2 regions of the Roseateles flavus genome follow, and region 2 is predicted to be linked to the other one. Evidence: predicted binding sites of a transcription regulator. Region 2 holds the regulator's gene; the other holds the start of a gene.
What was found. Region 2 encodes HrcA, which represses chaperone genes, less so after heat shock. Its sites were predicted from a motif close to TTAGCACTCNNNNNNNNNGAGTGCTAA; they were not measured.

Region 1 (7,734 bases), on a different contig from region 2:
TGCTTCTCATCCTGCTGTGGCAGCTGCTCAGCGGCCTCAGCAACGTCGTGCTGGACTGGCCTCTGGTGGCCGCCCTGGCGCACACTGGCGGCGCCGCAGCGCTGCTGCTTTGCCTCACCCTGCTGCGTGCCCGCACGCAGCCCCTGACCCTGAACGCCTGACATGGCCGCAACGCTCGCATCCACCGCCTCGCTCTCCCGCTGGCAGCAGTACTACCAGCTCACCAAGCCCCGCGTGGTGCAGCTGATCGTCTTCTGTGCCGTGATCGGCATGGCCCTGGCCATCCCCGGCTGGCCTAGCCCCGCGCAATGGGGCGCCATCGCCGCCGGCACCCTGGGCATCTGGCTGGTGGCCGGCGCCGCCGCCGCCTTCAACTGCCTCATCGAGCAGCACATCGACGCCAAGATGAAGCGCACCGCCTGGCGCCCGACCGCCAAGGGCGAGCTGAGCCGGCCGCAGACCCTGCTGTTCTCCGCCGTGCTGTGCGGCCTGGGCATGGCGCTGCTGGCCTGGGGCGCCAATGTGCTGACCATGTGGCTGACCTTCGCCACCTTCGTGGGCTACGCCATCATCTACACGGTGATCCTCAAGCCCATGACGCCGCAGAACATCGTCATCGGTGGGGCCTCGGGTGCCATGCCGCCGGTGCTGGGCTGGGCCGCGGTGACGGGGGAGGTGGGGCCGGAGTCCCTGGTGCTGTGCCTGATCATCTTCCTCTGGACGCCGCCGCACTTCTGGGCCCTGGCGCTGTACCGCGCCGAGGACTACGCCCGCGCCGGCCTGCCCATGCTGCCGGTCACCCATGGCAGCGACTTCACCCGCCTGCAGATCGTGCTCTACACCTGGATCCTGTTTGCGGCCACCTTGCTGCCCTTCCTGATCGGCATGAGCGGCTGGGTCTATCTGGCCAGCGCCCTGATCCTGGGTTTCTTGTTCTGCCTCCATGGCTGGCAGCTCTGGCGCGAGTACTCTGAGGCCCTCGCGCGCAAGACCTTCCGTTTCTCCATCCTGCACCTGTCCCTGCTGTTCGGGGCCCTGCTGGTGGACCACTACCTTCTGCCTCTGATGGCCTGACACCATGATCAAGAAACGTGCACTGCTGCTCCTGGGGACGCTGGGCCTGGGCCTGGCCCTGTCGGGTTGCGACCTCTACCAATCCAGCAAGAGCAGCTTCAAGGGCGTGGACCTCACCGGGGCCAAGTACGCCCGCGAGCTGCAGCTGCCCGACATCGACGGCCGCAGCCGCAGCCTGGCCGACTTCAAGGGCCGGGTGGTGGTGGTCTTCTTCGGCTTCACGCAGTGCCCGGACGTCTGCCCGACCACCATGGCCGAGCTCTCCCAGGTGAAGAAGATGCTGGGCAAGGATGGGGACAAGGTCCAGGGCGTCTTCGTGACGGTGGACCCCGACCGCGACACCCCCGAGCTGCTCAAGGCCTACCTGGGCAGCTTCGACCCCAGCTTCGTGGCCCTGCGCGGCACGCCCGAGCAGCTCAAGGCGGCGGCGCAGGAGTTCAAGGTCTACTACGCCAAGGTGCCCGGCAAGACGCCCGAGACCTACACCATGGACCACACCGCGGCCAGCTTCATCTTCGACACCGAAGGCCGCATCCGCGTCTTCTCCCGCTATGGCAGCGGGGCCGAGGCGCTGAGTCAGGACATCATGACGTTGCTTGCCGAAGCCAAGCGCTGAGTCCGGAGGCGCCTGGCGCGCTCATGGACCGCCCGGCAGACGTTCGTGAGCGTGGCCGGCCGCTGGGCTGCTTGGCCATGGAACCGATGGGGCCGTGGGCGACTGCTGGCGGCCATGAACGGTCGGCCACGAAGTGCGGCTTTCGTACAAGCGATCTGCAATCGAATGGCGAAGCACGGCACACTCGCACGCCATGGCGCAGCTACATGTCAAACGAAGCGCTGGTGCTCATGGACTCGCAGCCTACCGCGAGAAGCTGGTAGCACCTGCTGGTTGTGACTCGGCTCTCATGGCGACCGACGGAACGATGCCGTTGGCTTCAGCGCTGGGGTGACTTGGAGCTACTCCCTTGTCCCGGTCGCGGCGCCTTCGTCTGGCGTTGTCGCCGTAGACCTTGGCCTCGCGCTTACGCCTCGGGCTCGCCAGCCGGTGCTGAAGACGTCGTCGCAGGACGGCGGACGTCCCAGAACTTGTGGTTCATCTTGCTTTCCATGTCGTAGATGACTCCTCGAAGTTCATCGGCCTTGGCCTTGGATATCTGGCCTGAGCGCTCCTGCCTCTTGATTGTCTCCAGCCAATGGGTTCGTTCATGGAAACGCTGGCGGTTGAGCTTGAGGCCTTCCACTGTCAGCTTCGTAGTGATGTCGATCAGTGCCGGATACTTAAGGCATAAGTCGATAGCCGGCCGCACTTGCTCGGTGATGTCCTCCCAGTCGGGTTTGCCAGCCGCGCCATCGGCCAGCTTGTCGAAATGCGCCGGCGCGATCACATAGTCGTTGGGGATACCGACACTGGTGAGGCCACAATGGACATAGACCTTACGCACCAACTCCGAGCAGTAGGCGAAGCTCTTGGCAGACCGTTTTGCCGGCAGCACCTTGTACGGCTGCGCGAGGTAGTAGGCGCAGGCCAGCATCATGGCGTCGGTGTCCCGCACCTTGCTGCACCGGATCACGCGCCAATCGTCCCGCGCGTTCTTCAGGAGCGCCGCAATCGTGCGATTGGAGACGCCCACTTTGGGCATGGCGTCGACACAGAGGAAGTCGGTGTGGATCAAGGCGACGTGGCTTGACCGCGCATGGTCATAGAGTTTCTTCTGCAGATCCACGAGCGCAATCGAGGCCGGATTTGTCATCAGGATCAAGTCCCCTGGCCTGAGTAGGCCATCGACCGCACCTAGTTCCTGCATGAAGGCGTTGGGCTCCTGCCGGACCATGGCCCGGTGCAGCTCGAACTGCTCTTCGGGTACACCCGCAGCCCGGGCCGACATGTCAAGCACGGCATCCGGCATGGCCCGCAGTTCGTCGATGATTTTCTTGGCGCCCTCGTCCGTGGCCCCCTGCCGCAGCACCTGCGACAGAGCTCCCGTACGAACAGCCGGATTCACTTTGTCCTTGTTGTCGTCCACTTCATGTCCTCCCATGGTTTCTGCCCAGCGTATCGCCCGGCTCAGCACATGGGCAGGGGCATCGCGCCGATGAACGTACAAAGCGCGAAAGAAGTGCCGGAATCCTCACTTTTTAGCGACGGCCCCGCTCTTGATCCCGGCGGCCTCGTGTGAGCCTTCGACTACGGCAACTTAGCTTAAGCATTGAGCGACGGCTTTGAGGCGCCACGCCTTCCGAAGTGACGGTCTGGTCTGGGTCGAAAGCAGCCAAGCTCGCCCATACTGCCTATGCAAAAGGCCCCTCGCGAGGGGCCTTGTCGTTGGCGGGGAGGGGCTGGAGATCAGGCCGCTTCCGTCAGCGCCTTCTTCATCTTCTTCATCGCGGCCACTTCGATCTGGCGGATGCGCTCGGCGCTGACGCCGTACTCGGCGGCCAGCTCGTGCAGGGTCATGCCGCCGGAGGCGTCGTCGTTGACCTTGAGCCAGCGCTCTTCCACGATGCGGCGGCTGCGGTCATCCAGCACCGCGAGGGCGCGGGTGATGCCGTCGCCGGCCATGGAGTCGCGGCCACGGGCTTCCAGCACGCGGGTGGGCTCTTGGCTGTCGTCGGCCAGGTAGGCGATGGGGGCGAAGCTTTCGCCGTCGTCGTCGGTCTGGGGCTCCAGGGCGACGTCACCGCCGGCCAGGCGCGTTTCCATCTCCAGGACTTCCTCGCGCTTGACGTTGAGCTCGCGCGCCACGTGCTCGATCTCGGCCTCGCTGAGGCTGGCGCGCTGCACCTGGCCGTCCGCCGCCTCGCCCTTCAGGCTGTGCTTCATGGAGCGCAGGTTGAAGAAGAGCTTGCGCTGGGCCTTGGTGGTCGCCACCTTGACCATGCGCCAGTTGCGCAGGATGTACTCGTGGATCTCGGCCTTGATCCAGTGCATGGCATAGGACACCAGGCGCACGCCCTGCTCGGGGTCGTAGCGCTTGACGGCCTTCATCAGGCCCACATTGCCTTCCTGGATCAGGTCGCCCTGCGGCAGGCCGTAGCCCAGGTACTGGCGGGAGATGGAGACGACCAGACGCAGGTGCGAGAGCACCAGGCGGCCGGCGGCTTCCAGGTCGCCCTGCTCCCGCAGGCGGCGGGCGAAGCCCTGCTCTTCCTCGGGGGTGAGCAGGGGCATGCGGTTCACGGCGGAGATATACGCGTCCAGATTGCCCAGCGACGGGAGCAGGGCCCAGGGATCGCGAACAGTCAGTGCTTGGTTGGACATGGATGGTTCTCGCTTTCGGTGAAGCCTTTATCAGCTTCGACCCATTCATATTAGCACTCAAATGCGAGGAGTGCTAATCGTCGAGAAAAATCCCCAAGTACTTGATTTATATCGGTTTTGCTCAGTCCATCAGCCCGAAGTCCGGGCTGGCGATCATGGCTTCGATGTCCAGGAGGATCAGCATGCGCTCATGGATGGTGCCCAGGCCGGTCACGAAGCGGGTGTCGATGGAAGAGCCAACCTCGGGGGCCGGGCGGATGGCCGAGCGGGCCATCTCCAGCACATCGGACACTGAGTCCACCACCATGCCCACCACGCGGCCCACCACGTTGAGCACGATGACCACGGTGAAGGCATTGGTCTCGGCCTCGCAGCCCAGGCGGATGCGCATGTCCACGATGGGCACGATCACGCCGCGCAGGTTGACCACGCCCTTCACGAAGCTCGGCGAGTGGGCGATGCGGGTCGGGGCCTCGTAGGAGCGGATCTCCTGGACCTTGAGGATGTCTATTCCGTACTCCTCCGCGCCGATGCGGAAGGTCAGGAACTGCAGGGCGGCAGCCGGGCTGTCGGTTTCCACCAGGGCGGTGCCGGTGGCGGGGGCGAGTTCGGTCGAAGTCATGGACGGTGTTCTCGGGACGATGCGGGCGCGGGCGCCCTTCACCGGCTATTGTGCACAGGCCGCCCGGACCTCCGCCAATGGAAATGCCCTGTGGTGCGACGCAATGCGCGCTCCGAGCTGCCGCATCCACACCGGCCCTCAGCGGGCGGTGCCGTCGTCGAACAGGGCGTCCAGCTGTGCCAGCAGGGTCTGCAGGTCCAGGGGCTTGGTGAGATAGGCCTGCACCCCCAGGGCCTGGGCGGCCGCCTGCTGCTCGGGCAGGGCATTGGCGGAGACGATCAGCACCGGCAGGTCCGCCAGCCCGGGCTCCTGGCGGAGCTGGCGAAGGACGTCCAGGCCGTCCATGTCCGGCAGCTGCATGTCCAGCAGGAGCAGGTCGGGGCGCCGGCTGCGCAGGGCCTGCAGGCCGCTGCGGCCGTCGGCGCGCAGCTCGCAATGCAGGGAAGGGCGTTGGGCCAGCATGGCCAGCATCAGCTCGGCATTGACCGGGTTGTCCTCGATGTACAGCAGCTCGCCGCGGCGGGCATAGCTGCGCCGCGCGATGCCGGGCAGCTCATGGACGGCGGCCTGCGGCCCCTCCGCGGCCGGCAGGCGCAGCACGAAGCAGGCGCCGCTGCTGCCGCCCTCGCTGCCGCCGTTGTCGGGCTTGCTGCCGCCGCGTGCCGCGGGCTCGAAGTCCAGGCTGCCGCCCATCAGCTCCGCCAGCCGGCGCGAGATCACGAGGCCGATGCCCGTGCCCTCGATGCGGCCGTTCTCCTGGCCCAGGCGGTTGAAGGGCTGGAAGAGCTGGGCCTGCTGGGCGGGCGTGAGCCCCGGCCCCTGGTCCTGCACGCGGATCTCGATCTGGCCTCCCGCCACGGCCTCGCTGCTGACACGCACCTCGCCGCCCTGCCTGTTGTACTTGATCGCATTGCTCAGCAGATTGCTCAGCACCTGCTTCAGGCGCGTCGCGTCGGCCTGCACCCAGCGTGCGCCGGCCGCCAGGCGCAACTCGATGCGCACGCCCTGCCGCTGCCACTGGGCCTGCAGCAGCGCCGACACCTCCTGCAGCTGCGCCGGCAGGTCCTGCCGGTCGAGGCTCAGGCGCATGGCGCCGCTCTCGATGCGGGAGAGGTCCAGGGTGTCGTTGATCATCTCCAGCAGATGCCAGCCGGCCTGCTGGATCTGGTGGGTCCATTCGTTCTGGCGCGGCGACAGGGGCGGCTGGCCCTCCAGGCTCAGCAGCTGGGCAAAGCCCAGCATGGCATTGAGCGGCGTGCGCAACTCATGGCTCATGCGGGAGAGGAACTCGTTCTTCGCGGCGCTGGCGGCCTCGGCGGCTTCGCGGGCCCGCTCCAGGTCGCGCAGGCGGCGCTGGTCTCCGATGTCCTCGACCACGCCCAGCAGACTGTAGGGCTGGCCATCCTCGTCGCGCAGCACGCTGACCAGCGCGCGCACTTCCACCACGCTGCCGCCGCGGTGCAGGTAGCGCTTGATGCGCTGGTAGCTGCTGAACTCGCCGCGCAGGAGGGCCTGGCCCATGCGCTTGTCCTGCTCGCGGTCCTCGGGGTGGGTGAGGTCCAGGGTGCGGCGGCCCAGCAGCGTGGCCAGGGGGTAGCCCACCATTTCGCAGAAGCGCGGATTGGCCTCGCGCACGGCACCGTCCAGCTCGGTGAAGACGATGCCGATGGGGGCGTGCTCGAAGATGTTGCTGAAGCGGCGCTCACGATCCTTCAGCGCGGCGGTGGCACGCTCGCGTTCGGCGATCTCATGGCGCAGCGCCGCCGTGCGGTCGCGCACCAGGGCCTGGACGGTGCTGGTGCGGCCGGTCACGCTCAGCAGCAGAGCGCCTAGCAGGGCCGTGCTGAACAGGGCCACGACGACGAAAGGCAGGCTGCTGGCACTGGCGATCGTGCCGAGGTCGTTGCGCGGCATGTAGGCGGCGAGCGTCCAGTGACGGCCGGCGAAATCGATCTGAATCTCTCGCTGCGGCAGGTCGGCCCGGCGCCCGATGCAGCCCGGTGCGCCGGCCAGCTGGCGCGCCGCGCCGTCGCCGCGGTCCAGCAGGCACAGCAGCAGGCCCTTGGGCGACTGCGGGACCTGGGCCAGCAGCAGGTCGGGCCGCACGGTGGAGAAGACAACGCCAGCCGGTGCCCGGTCCGCCGGCGCCATCACGGGGCGAACCGCGCGATAGACCACCACGCCCTGCGTCGGCTGCTCGTACTGGCTGAGCATGAAGGCGGCGCTGGCCACGGGCTTGTGGCCCTGCAGCGCCGCGAGCAGGGCCTCGCGGGCATGGGGGATGCTCAGCACATTGGTGCCCAGCGCCGCGCGGTTGAGCTGCTGGGGCTCGATATGGCGTATCACCACCATGGCCTCGTCGGCAGGAGGCCGGACGTCGCCGCGGCGCTGGCGGTCGCGGCTGCGGAAGTCCGGCAGACCGTCCTGAACGGCCGCCTGGTCCAGCGAGGCGGCCTCGCGGCGCTCGACGCGGGCGGCAAAGCCCAGTGCGCTCACGGTGTCATCGATCCAGGGGCCGGCCACCTGACGGAAGGTCTGCTGGCTCATGCCGGGAGCCTGCTCCAGCTGCAGGGCCAGGGCCTGGACCGGCACCAGGGGCTGGAGGATGGCCTGCCTGCCGGTGGCGAGCAGGCCGTCGGCCTCGCGCTCGAAGGCATTGCGGGCCGCGTCGTAGTTCCAGGACTGGACCAACTGGGTGCCGTAGGACATCAGGACCGTGGCCAGCAGCAGGGGCAGGGCGACATTGAGCCGCCGCGGCGCCCAGATCGCGTGCGGCCGA
Region 2 (7,734 bases):
CTTCGAGGAAGCGGGCCACGGGCTCGTCGCGGCCGTTGAGCGGGCGCAGCTCGCGGTCGTAGTAGGGGTTGGGCAGGACCCGCACATCGAAGACGAAGTCGGCGTCGCTGGGCACGCCGTGCTTGAAGGCGAAGGACTCGAAGACCAGGGTCAGCGAATCGCCCGAGACCACGACGAGGTCCCGCACCCAGGCGCGCAGCTGGGCGGGGCGCAGCTGGCTGGTGTCGATCACGGTGGACTCGACCCGCACCGCCGCCAGCAGCTCACGCTCCAGGTGGATGGCGTCCAGCAGGGCGCGGTGCTCGTCCTCGCCGCTCTCGCCGGCCGGACCGGGCACGGCCGGGTGCTGGCGCAGCGGGTGCGGGCGGCGCGTCTCGGAGAAGCGCCGCATCAGTGTCTCAGTGTTGGCGTCCAGGAAGATGGAGCGCAGGGCCACGCCCTCGCTGCGCAGCTGCTTGATCAACGGCAGCAGATGGGGCAGGGAGCCCGCGCTGCGCACATCCACGGCGATGGCCACGCGGCGCTTGCCGCGCTGCTGCTCCAGTTTCAGGAAGTCCAGCAGCAGCTCGGGCGGGAGGTTGTCCACGCAGAAGAAACCGGCGTCCTCCAGCGCATGCATGGCGATGGACTTGCCGCCGCCGGACACGCCGGTGACCAGCACCACATCGCTCTGCTCGCGGGCCTCGGGCTTGGCTTTCTTCATGGCTTGGCCTTTCGTGGGCTGGCGGTGCCGGGCCGGGCGGCCTGGGCGGAGAGCTCCAGCATCTCCTGCGCATGGGCCAGGCTGGTGGACGAGAGCCGCTCGCCGCCCAGCATGCGGGCAATTTCGGCCACGCGCTGCTCGCCGGCCACGGGGCGGACGTCCGAGCAGGTGGCGCCGTCCTTCAGGGCCTTGGACACCACGAAATGCTGGTCCGCGCAGGCGGCCACCTGGGGCAGGTGGGTGACGGCCAGCACCTGGCGGTCGCGCCCCAGCTGCTTCATCAGGCGGCCCACGGTCTCGGCCACAGCGCCGCCCACGCCGGCATCGATTTCGTCAAAGATCAGCGTGCCCGCGCCGCCGCTGTGCTGGCAGGTGGTCACGGCAATGGCCAGGGCGATGCGCGAGAGCTCGCCGCCCGAGGCCACCTTGGCCAGCGGGCGCGGCGTGCTGCCGGCATGGCCCGCCACGAGGAACTCGGCGGACTCCAGCCCGAAGCTCTGCGGATCGACCTGAGGCAGCAGGGCGATCTCGAAGGCGCCGCCGGCCATGCCCAGCTGCTGCATGGCCTGGGTGACGGCCGCGGCCAGCTTGGGCGCAGCGGCCTTGCGTGTCTTGCTCAGCGCAGCGGCCTGGGCGTCGTAGGCCTTGCGGGCGGCGGCCAGCTGGCGCTCCAGGGCATCGAGGTCGGTCGCGGCGTCCAGGCGGGCCAGCTCGTCCTTCCATTCCCGCTGCAGGGCGGGCAGCTCGGCGGGCTGGCGGCGGTAGCGGCGCGCCAGCTGCACCCAGGCCGAGAGGCGCTCGTCCAGCTGCTGCAGACGTTCGGGCTCCAGCTCGGCGCCATGCAGATAGGTGCTGAGGGTATGGGCGGCGTCCTGCAGCTGGGCCTGTGCGCCCTGCAGGGCCTCGACGGCCGGGGCCAGGCTGGCGTCATAGCTCAGCACGTCCTGCAGACCGTCCAGAGCCTGCTGGGTGAGGGACTCCGCATTGATCTCTGCCTCGCCCAGGGCCTCCAGGGCCTGACGGGCGGCGTCCATCAGCGACTGCGAATGCGAGAGCCGCTGGTGCTCGCCGTTGAGGCCGTCCCATTCGTCCTCGCCGGGCGCCAGGCGCTCGATCTCGCCCAGCTGCCAGCTCAGGCGCTCGTGCTCGCTGGACAACTGGGCCTGCTGGCTGCGGGCGGTCTCCAGGGCCTCGTGGGCCTGGCGCCAGGCGGCGTAGGCCTGGGCCACGGCGCGGGTGTCGGCCTGGGCGTAGCCGTCCAGCAGCTCGCGCACGGACGCCGCACGGGTCAGGCCTTGCCAGGCGTGCTGGCCGTGGATGTCCAGCAGGTGGTCGGCCAGCTCGCGCAGCTGCGCCACAGTGGCGCTGCTGCCGTTGATCCAGGCGCGGCTCTTGCCCTGGGCGTCGATCACGCGGCGCAGCAGCAGGGTGTCGGACTCCGGCTCGAAGCCGCCTTCCTCCAGCCAGGCCATCAGCGTGGCGGGGCGGTCGAACTCGGCGCTGATCTCGGCGCGTGCGGCACCTTCACGCACCACACCGGCATCACCGCGCTGGCCCAGGGCCAGCTGCAGCGCATCAATGAGGATGGACTTGCCGGCGCCGGTCTCCCCGGTCAGGGCGGCGAAGCCGGTGCCGAAGTCCAGCTCCAGCGCGGGCACGATCACGAAATCTCGAAGGCTCAGGCGGCGCAGCATCGGGCGGGCTCAGTCGGTGGTGTCAGTCGGGGTGTCAGTCAATGAGGGAAGGGCGTTCAGCTCACGCCCTCGTACCAGCGCAGCTTGCGGCGCAGCGTGGCGTAGTAGCTCCAGCCCTTGGGGTGCAGGAAGGACACCTTGTGCGCCGAGCGCCGCACCGTGATGCGGTCGCCGTGCAGCAGGCTGGCGAGGCTTTGCATGTCGAAGTTCACGCTGGCGTCGCGGCCGGCCACGATCTCCAGGCTCACCTCGCCCAGGTCCGGCAGCACGATGGGCCGGTTGGAGAGCGTGTGCGAGGCGATGGGTACCAGCACCCAGCCGGCGATGCTGGGGTGCAGGATGGGGCCGCCGGCCGAGAGCGAGTAGGCCGTGGAGCCCGTGGGCGAGGCCACGATGACGCCGTCCGCCCGCATATTGGCCACGAACTCGTCGCCCACGTCCACCCTCAGCTCGACCATGGAGGCCGTGGCGCCGCGGCTCACCACCACGTCGTTGAGGGCCACGCCTTCGAAGATGATGGCGTTGTCCCGCCAGACCTCGCCTTCCAGCATGGCGCGCTGCTCGGCGTCGTAGTCGCCGGCCAGGATGGGGGAGAGCGCCTCGCGGAAGTGCTCGATGGAGATGTCGGTGATGAAGCCCAGGCGGCCCTGGTTGATGCCCACCAGCGGCGTGCCGTGGCGGGCCATCTCGCGGGCGAAGCCCAGCATGGTGCCGTCGCCCCCGACCACGATGGCCAGATCGCAGCGCTGGCCGAGTTCGTCGTTGTCCAGCGCGTCATAGGCGGTGATCCCCGTGTTGAGCGCCGTGTCGCGCTCCAGGGAAACCTCCAGGCCTTGACTGGCCACAAATTGGGCAATCTCCTCCAGGACCGGCCGGATGCCGCGTGCCTGGTGCTTGCCCACAATCGCCACATGTTGGAATCGTTTGGCCATGCGCAGAATTACACCACAGGGCTCCCGGGCCGAATGACGGGTTCGCCCATGTCCGTACAATGAAAACCATGCTCGACGAGCGATCCAAATCCCTGCTGAAAACCCTGGTCGAACGCTATATCGCGGACGGCCAGCCCGTGGGCTCCCGCACCCTGTCCAAGGCTTCGGGGCTGGAGCTGTCTCCGGCCACCATCCGCAATGTGATGGCGGACCTGGAAGAGCTGGGCCTCATCGCCAGCCCCCACACCAGCGCCGGGCGCATCCCCACGCCGCGCGGCTACCGCCTGTTCGTGGACACCATGCTCACGGCCAACCCCGGCCTGCTGGGCGCCGAGCCCATCGCCCTGGACGCCCACCTGCAACCCGACCAGCCCCAGCGCGTGATCACCAGCGCCGCCCAGCTGCTGTCCAATCTGTCCAGCTTCGTGGGCGTGGTGACCGCGCCGCGCAAGCCCAGCGTCTTTCACCACATCGAGTTCCTGAGGCTGGGCGAGCGCCGCGTGCTGGTCATCATGGTCTCCCCGGACGGCGACGTGCAGAATCGCGTGATTTTCACCGCCCAGGACCACAACCAGGGTGAGCTGGCCGAGGCCAGCAACCGCCTGAACGCGCAATACGCCGGCCTCAGTCTGGAGGCGGTGCGCGAGAAGCTCAAGACCGAGGTCGACGCCTTGCGCGGGGAGATCGCCCTCCTGATGAACGCGGCCGTGCAGGTCGGCACCGAGGCCAGCGCCCAGGAGGAGCAGGTCATCATCAGCGGCGAGCGCAACCTGCTGACCGTGCAGGATTTCAGCCAGGACATGAACAGCCTGCGTCGCCTCTTCGACCTCTTCGAGCAGAAGACCCAGCTGATGCGCCTGCTGGATGGTTCCAGCCGCGCCGAGGGCGTGCGCATCTTCATCGGCGGCGAGAGCCAGGTCGTGCCTTACGAGGAGCTCTCCATCGTGTCCGCGCCTTACGAGGTCGACGGCCAGGTGGTGGGCACCCTGGGCGTGATCGGCCCCACCCGCATGGCCTACGACCGCATGATCCAGATCGTGGACATCACCTCGCGCATGGTGTCCAACGCCTTGTCTCAGAAGTAGCCGGGCCTTCGAAATCCACCCCGTACAATCCGCGCTCCCGGCTCCCCGCCGGGTTGTCTGAAGGCGCCTCCCGGCGCTGAAAACACGGGGGCCGTTAGCTCAGTTGGTTAGAGCAGAGGACTCATAATCCTTTGGTCACAGGTTCAAGTCCTGTACGGCCTACCAATATCCATCGGGGTTCTCTCGATTTTTGGATTCCTCGGAAGCAGTTGGGAGCTGTCTACGCGGCGTAGACAGCGTGCGCTCGTTTCTGCATCGGAAAGCGGAGCGCCTTCCGTAGGGGGCTGCAGCGGTATGCGTATGCGCATATATGTTGTTGATTTATTCAGAGAAATTGTCCGCTAGTGGCCAGCATCGGCCGTAGTGACCCGGCAATTCCTGCGCCCAAGCCTGAGCGCCAAATCCGACTTGCACGGGAAGTCGCCGCCCTTGGACACAGCTGATGCCATTGCCGAATTCCGGAACGCCTGAGAGCCCTCCCGTTTTCTGAAAGCGGGCGACCCGCGCCCGGCGACGCGAGGCGCGGCGGGCGTCATACCGATTGTGCGGTGGCGCACTGTCAGGGGCTCCGGTCATTGGCAGGATCGGCGCCATGACAGCCCGCTACCCAGATGAACTGCACGCGACGGGCGCTCCACCGGATAACCCTGGCCATCCGAACCTCAGCGCTCCCGCGCAGGTGGCGCGCATGGGAACACGCCGGCATCGAGGCGAGGCCGCGGTAGCGACAGGGCGTTTGGGAACGCCAGTTGCCGGTCGGCGGTGAGGACAACGTTGGCGAAGCTCTACAGCCTCGTTCCCACCACGGAAACCAACGCGGCAGCGCCTCCGGACCAGATGCCGCGCCTGCACCTTGCCATCTTCCACGGAGGAGCCTTCCATGGTTACCTGCTGCCCCGCCCGCATCGCCCGTCCGATTCCCTACCTGGGTGACGACGGACGCCGCCGTGTCATTCCCTGCGGCCCTTGCCTGGTCGAGCCTCTGCCCGGCCACCGGGTTTCCATCATCTGGGGCGCCAGCGGCCAGCGCTGCACCGACCTGCGCTCAACAGACGTTCTGAACGCTCGTGCGGACGGCTGCCTGATTCTGCTGAGGTGAATCCAGGCTTCAGACGGATGCCAACGGCGGGCCCATGCTGGCCCAGCCCGACGCGAAGCCAGCCCTATCGCCCGCCCAAGGGGACGCCATAGACACGCCATCAAGCCCATCCTCGGCAAGGCCCGGCAAACTGGGCAGCCGGCCATCCGCCCTGCGAATCCTGGCCCGCCTGCTGCGGGACCTGCCTGTGCGTGCAGAAGTCAGGCAGCAAAGTGGACAGGCCCTGCGTGCAGGCTGCGGTGCCCCCATCTTTGCGCTGCTGCTGAAGGACACGGGACTGCTGCACCATCTGGTGACCACACGCCGTCCGCTGTCGCTGGTGGATGCGTACGTACTGGGTTCTCTTGATGTGGGCGGGGCCAGTATGTGGCGCTGACGCTCAAGGCGCACTTCGAACGGCTGACGATCCCCTGGCGAGACCGGCGGGCGCTCTTTGTTGGAACAGGCGCAACGGCAGAAGCTCGATCCACCAACCGCTACGTCTTCCCCGATGGCGAGTTCGACTGCCTCAGCAACCTCCAGCTCGGCATGGAGCGTGCCGGATTCGAGATCCACGATGTCGAGGCCTTGCGACGCCACTACGCACTGACCCTGCGTCACTGGGTCGCCCGGCTCGAATCCCGGCGCGAGCTCGCCGTTCGGGAGGTCGGCGAGACCTCTACGGCCCGGCGCACGATGGGGCCGCCACTGCACCCCAGCCTTGAGCGCAGTGGCAGCTCAGCAGGGGCACGCCGGACGCCCGGAGCCGCCGCCGTGACTCAGGGGCCGCCCGCCACGGGCGAGGAGGGCGCAGCGGGCTGTCCGCAGCTCAGCCGCGCCCGCTTGGCGAGATACATGGCCGCATCGGCGCGCGCCAGCAGCGTGTCCAGGTCTGCTCCGTCCTCAGGGCATCGTGCGAAGCCCAGACTGGCAGACGTGGTGATTCGATGTGCCGCCAGCTGCATGGGCGCCGCAAAGACCGCTCCGAGTTTGGCGTCGAGCACGGAAAGCTGCTGAGCGTCTGCGATACCCGTCAGCAGGCAGGCGAACTCATCTCCACCCAGGCGGCTGACCAGATCACCTGCCCTGAGCACATGCACCAGGCGCGCCGCCACGATACGCAACACATCATCTCCGGCGGCATGCCCGAGGCGGTCGTTGACCTGCTTGAAGTCGTCGATGTCCAACAGCAGGACGGCGTGTCCGCCCGGGGTCTGGAGCGCCCGGGTCGCACGCTCCCGGAACGCCGCCCGGTTCAGGAGGCCCGTCAGGTCGTCATGTTCGGCACGGTGCTTGTGCCGCTGCTCTCTGCGCAGACCATCGCGGAGCTGCAGCTCCAGACGATCGCAGTGGCGCTCAAGGACCCGCAGGTGCTGATGCGCCTCCTCCAGCTGCCGACGCAGGGAAGCCTCGGCTCCAGCCTCGGGCGGGAGGACGCCATGGCCAGCGGCGCCGTTCATGATCTTGCCGGAGTTCGAATCGATCATCATGCAGGCTCCTCCATCGAGTGGGCAAGCGGTACGAGGGTCACCCCTGGCGAGATCGTGCAGCGGGTGCAAAGCGCATGCCCTGTAGGTACATCTCACGGTCCTCCTCATAGCAGCTGCAGGACGCCTCCTGCAGGCCCCAACGATCCAGGACATCAACGCGACCACGCTGGTACTGAATCAGGCCGGCATCCTGCAGGCTGCCGGCCGCGACGGTCACGCCCACGCGACGAACGCCCAGCAACTGCGCCAGCAGCTCGTGTGTTGCCTGGAAACCGCGGCCATCTACCCGATCCAGGACCATGAGCAGACACCTGGCGAGCCGTGCCCGAAGCGAGTGGAAATGCAAGCAGGCCGCCATCGTGACCGTCGCCCTCATCTGAACCATCAGGTAACGCGACAGCAAGCGCCGCAGCCCGGGGTTCTCCAGCAGGGCTCTGCGCAGGGCTGTAGCTGGCAGGCGCCAGGCCTCTCCCCCTTCCTGCACCACAGCTCCCACAAGGCAGACTGCTTGGCCCAGAAGCAGGTGAGCCCCGACGGCCCCTTCTGCTCCAACCATGCCCAGCTGCAGCGATGCGTGGCATTCGAGTCTTGTGACCAGGCAGATGCAGCCTTGCAGGGGGAAGTGGATGCCACTGCACCGCTGGTTCTGAAGCGTGATGTCCTGGCCGGTGCGCAGTTGGACCGATGATCCGATGGGAAGCAATCGGCTCAGTTCCTGGGTGGGCAGGTGATCGAGCAGGTGGTTTGCATGC

Region 1: rpoH (RNA polymerase sigma factor RpoH) is a predicted target of HrcA. The motif match lies at 4,384-4,410, and genes of this name have one in related genera.

Annotation. Positions count from the first base shown of each region.
Region 1 is NZ_JBDPZC010000001.1:988,361-996,094, forward strand. It holds gene ABDJ40_RS04425 (COX15/CtaA family protein) at 1-161, shown strand, start outside; gene cyoE (heme o synthase) at 163-1,074, shown strand; gene ABDJ40_RS04435 (SCO family protein) at 1,079-1,690, shown strand; gene ABDJ40_RS04440 (hypothetical protein) at 2,097-3,098, opposite strand; gene rpoH (RNA polymerase sigma factor RpoH) at 3,419-4,333, opposite strand; gene ABDJ40_RS04450 (chemotaxis protein CheW) at 4,455-4,955, opposite strand; gene ABDJ40_RS04455 (ATP-binding protein) at 5,094-7,734, opposite strand, start outside.
Region 2 is NZ_JBDPZC010000004.1:123,113-130,846, forward strand. It holds gene rapZ (RNase adapter RapZ) at 1-703, opposite strand, end outside; gene recN (DNA repair protein RecN) at 700-2,397, opposite strand; gene ABDJ40_RS10475 (NAD kinase) at 2,454-3,329, opposite strand; gene hrcA (heat-inducible transcriptional repressor HrcA) at 3,398-4,414, shown strand; tRNA gene ABDJ40_RS10485 (tRNA-Ile) at 4,503-4,579, shown strand; gene ABDJ40_RS10490 (hypothetical protein) at 5,548-5,889, shown strand; partial or broken gene ABDJ40_RS10495 (class I SAM-dependent methyltransferase) at 5,982-6,173, shown strand; gene ABDJ40_RS10500 (diguanylate cyclase domain-containing protein) at 6,272-6,982, opposite strand; gene ABDJ40_RS10505 (Crp/Fnr family transcriptional regulator) at 7,020-7,734, opposite strand, start outside.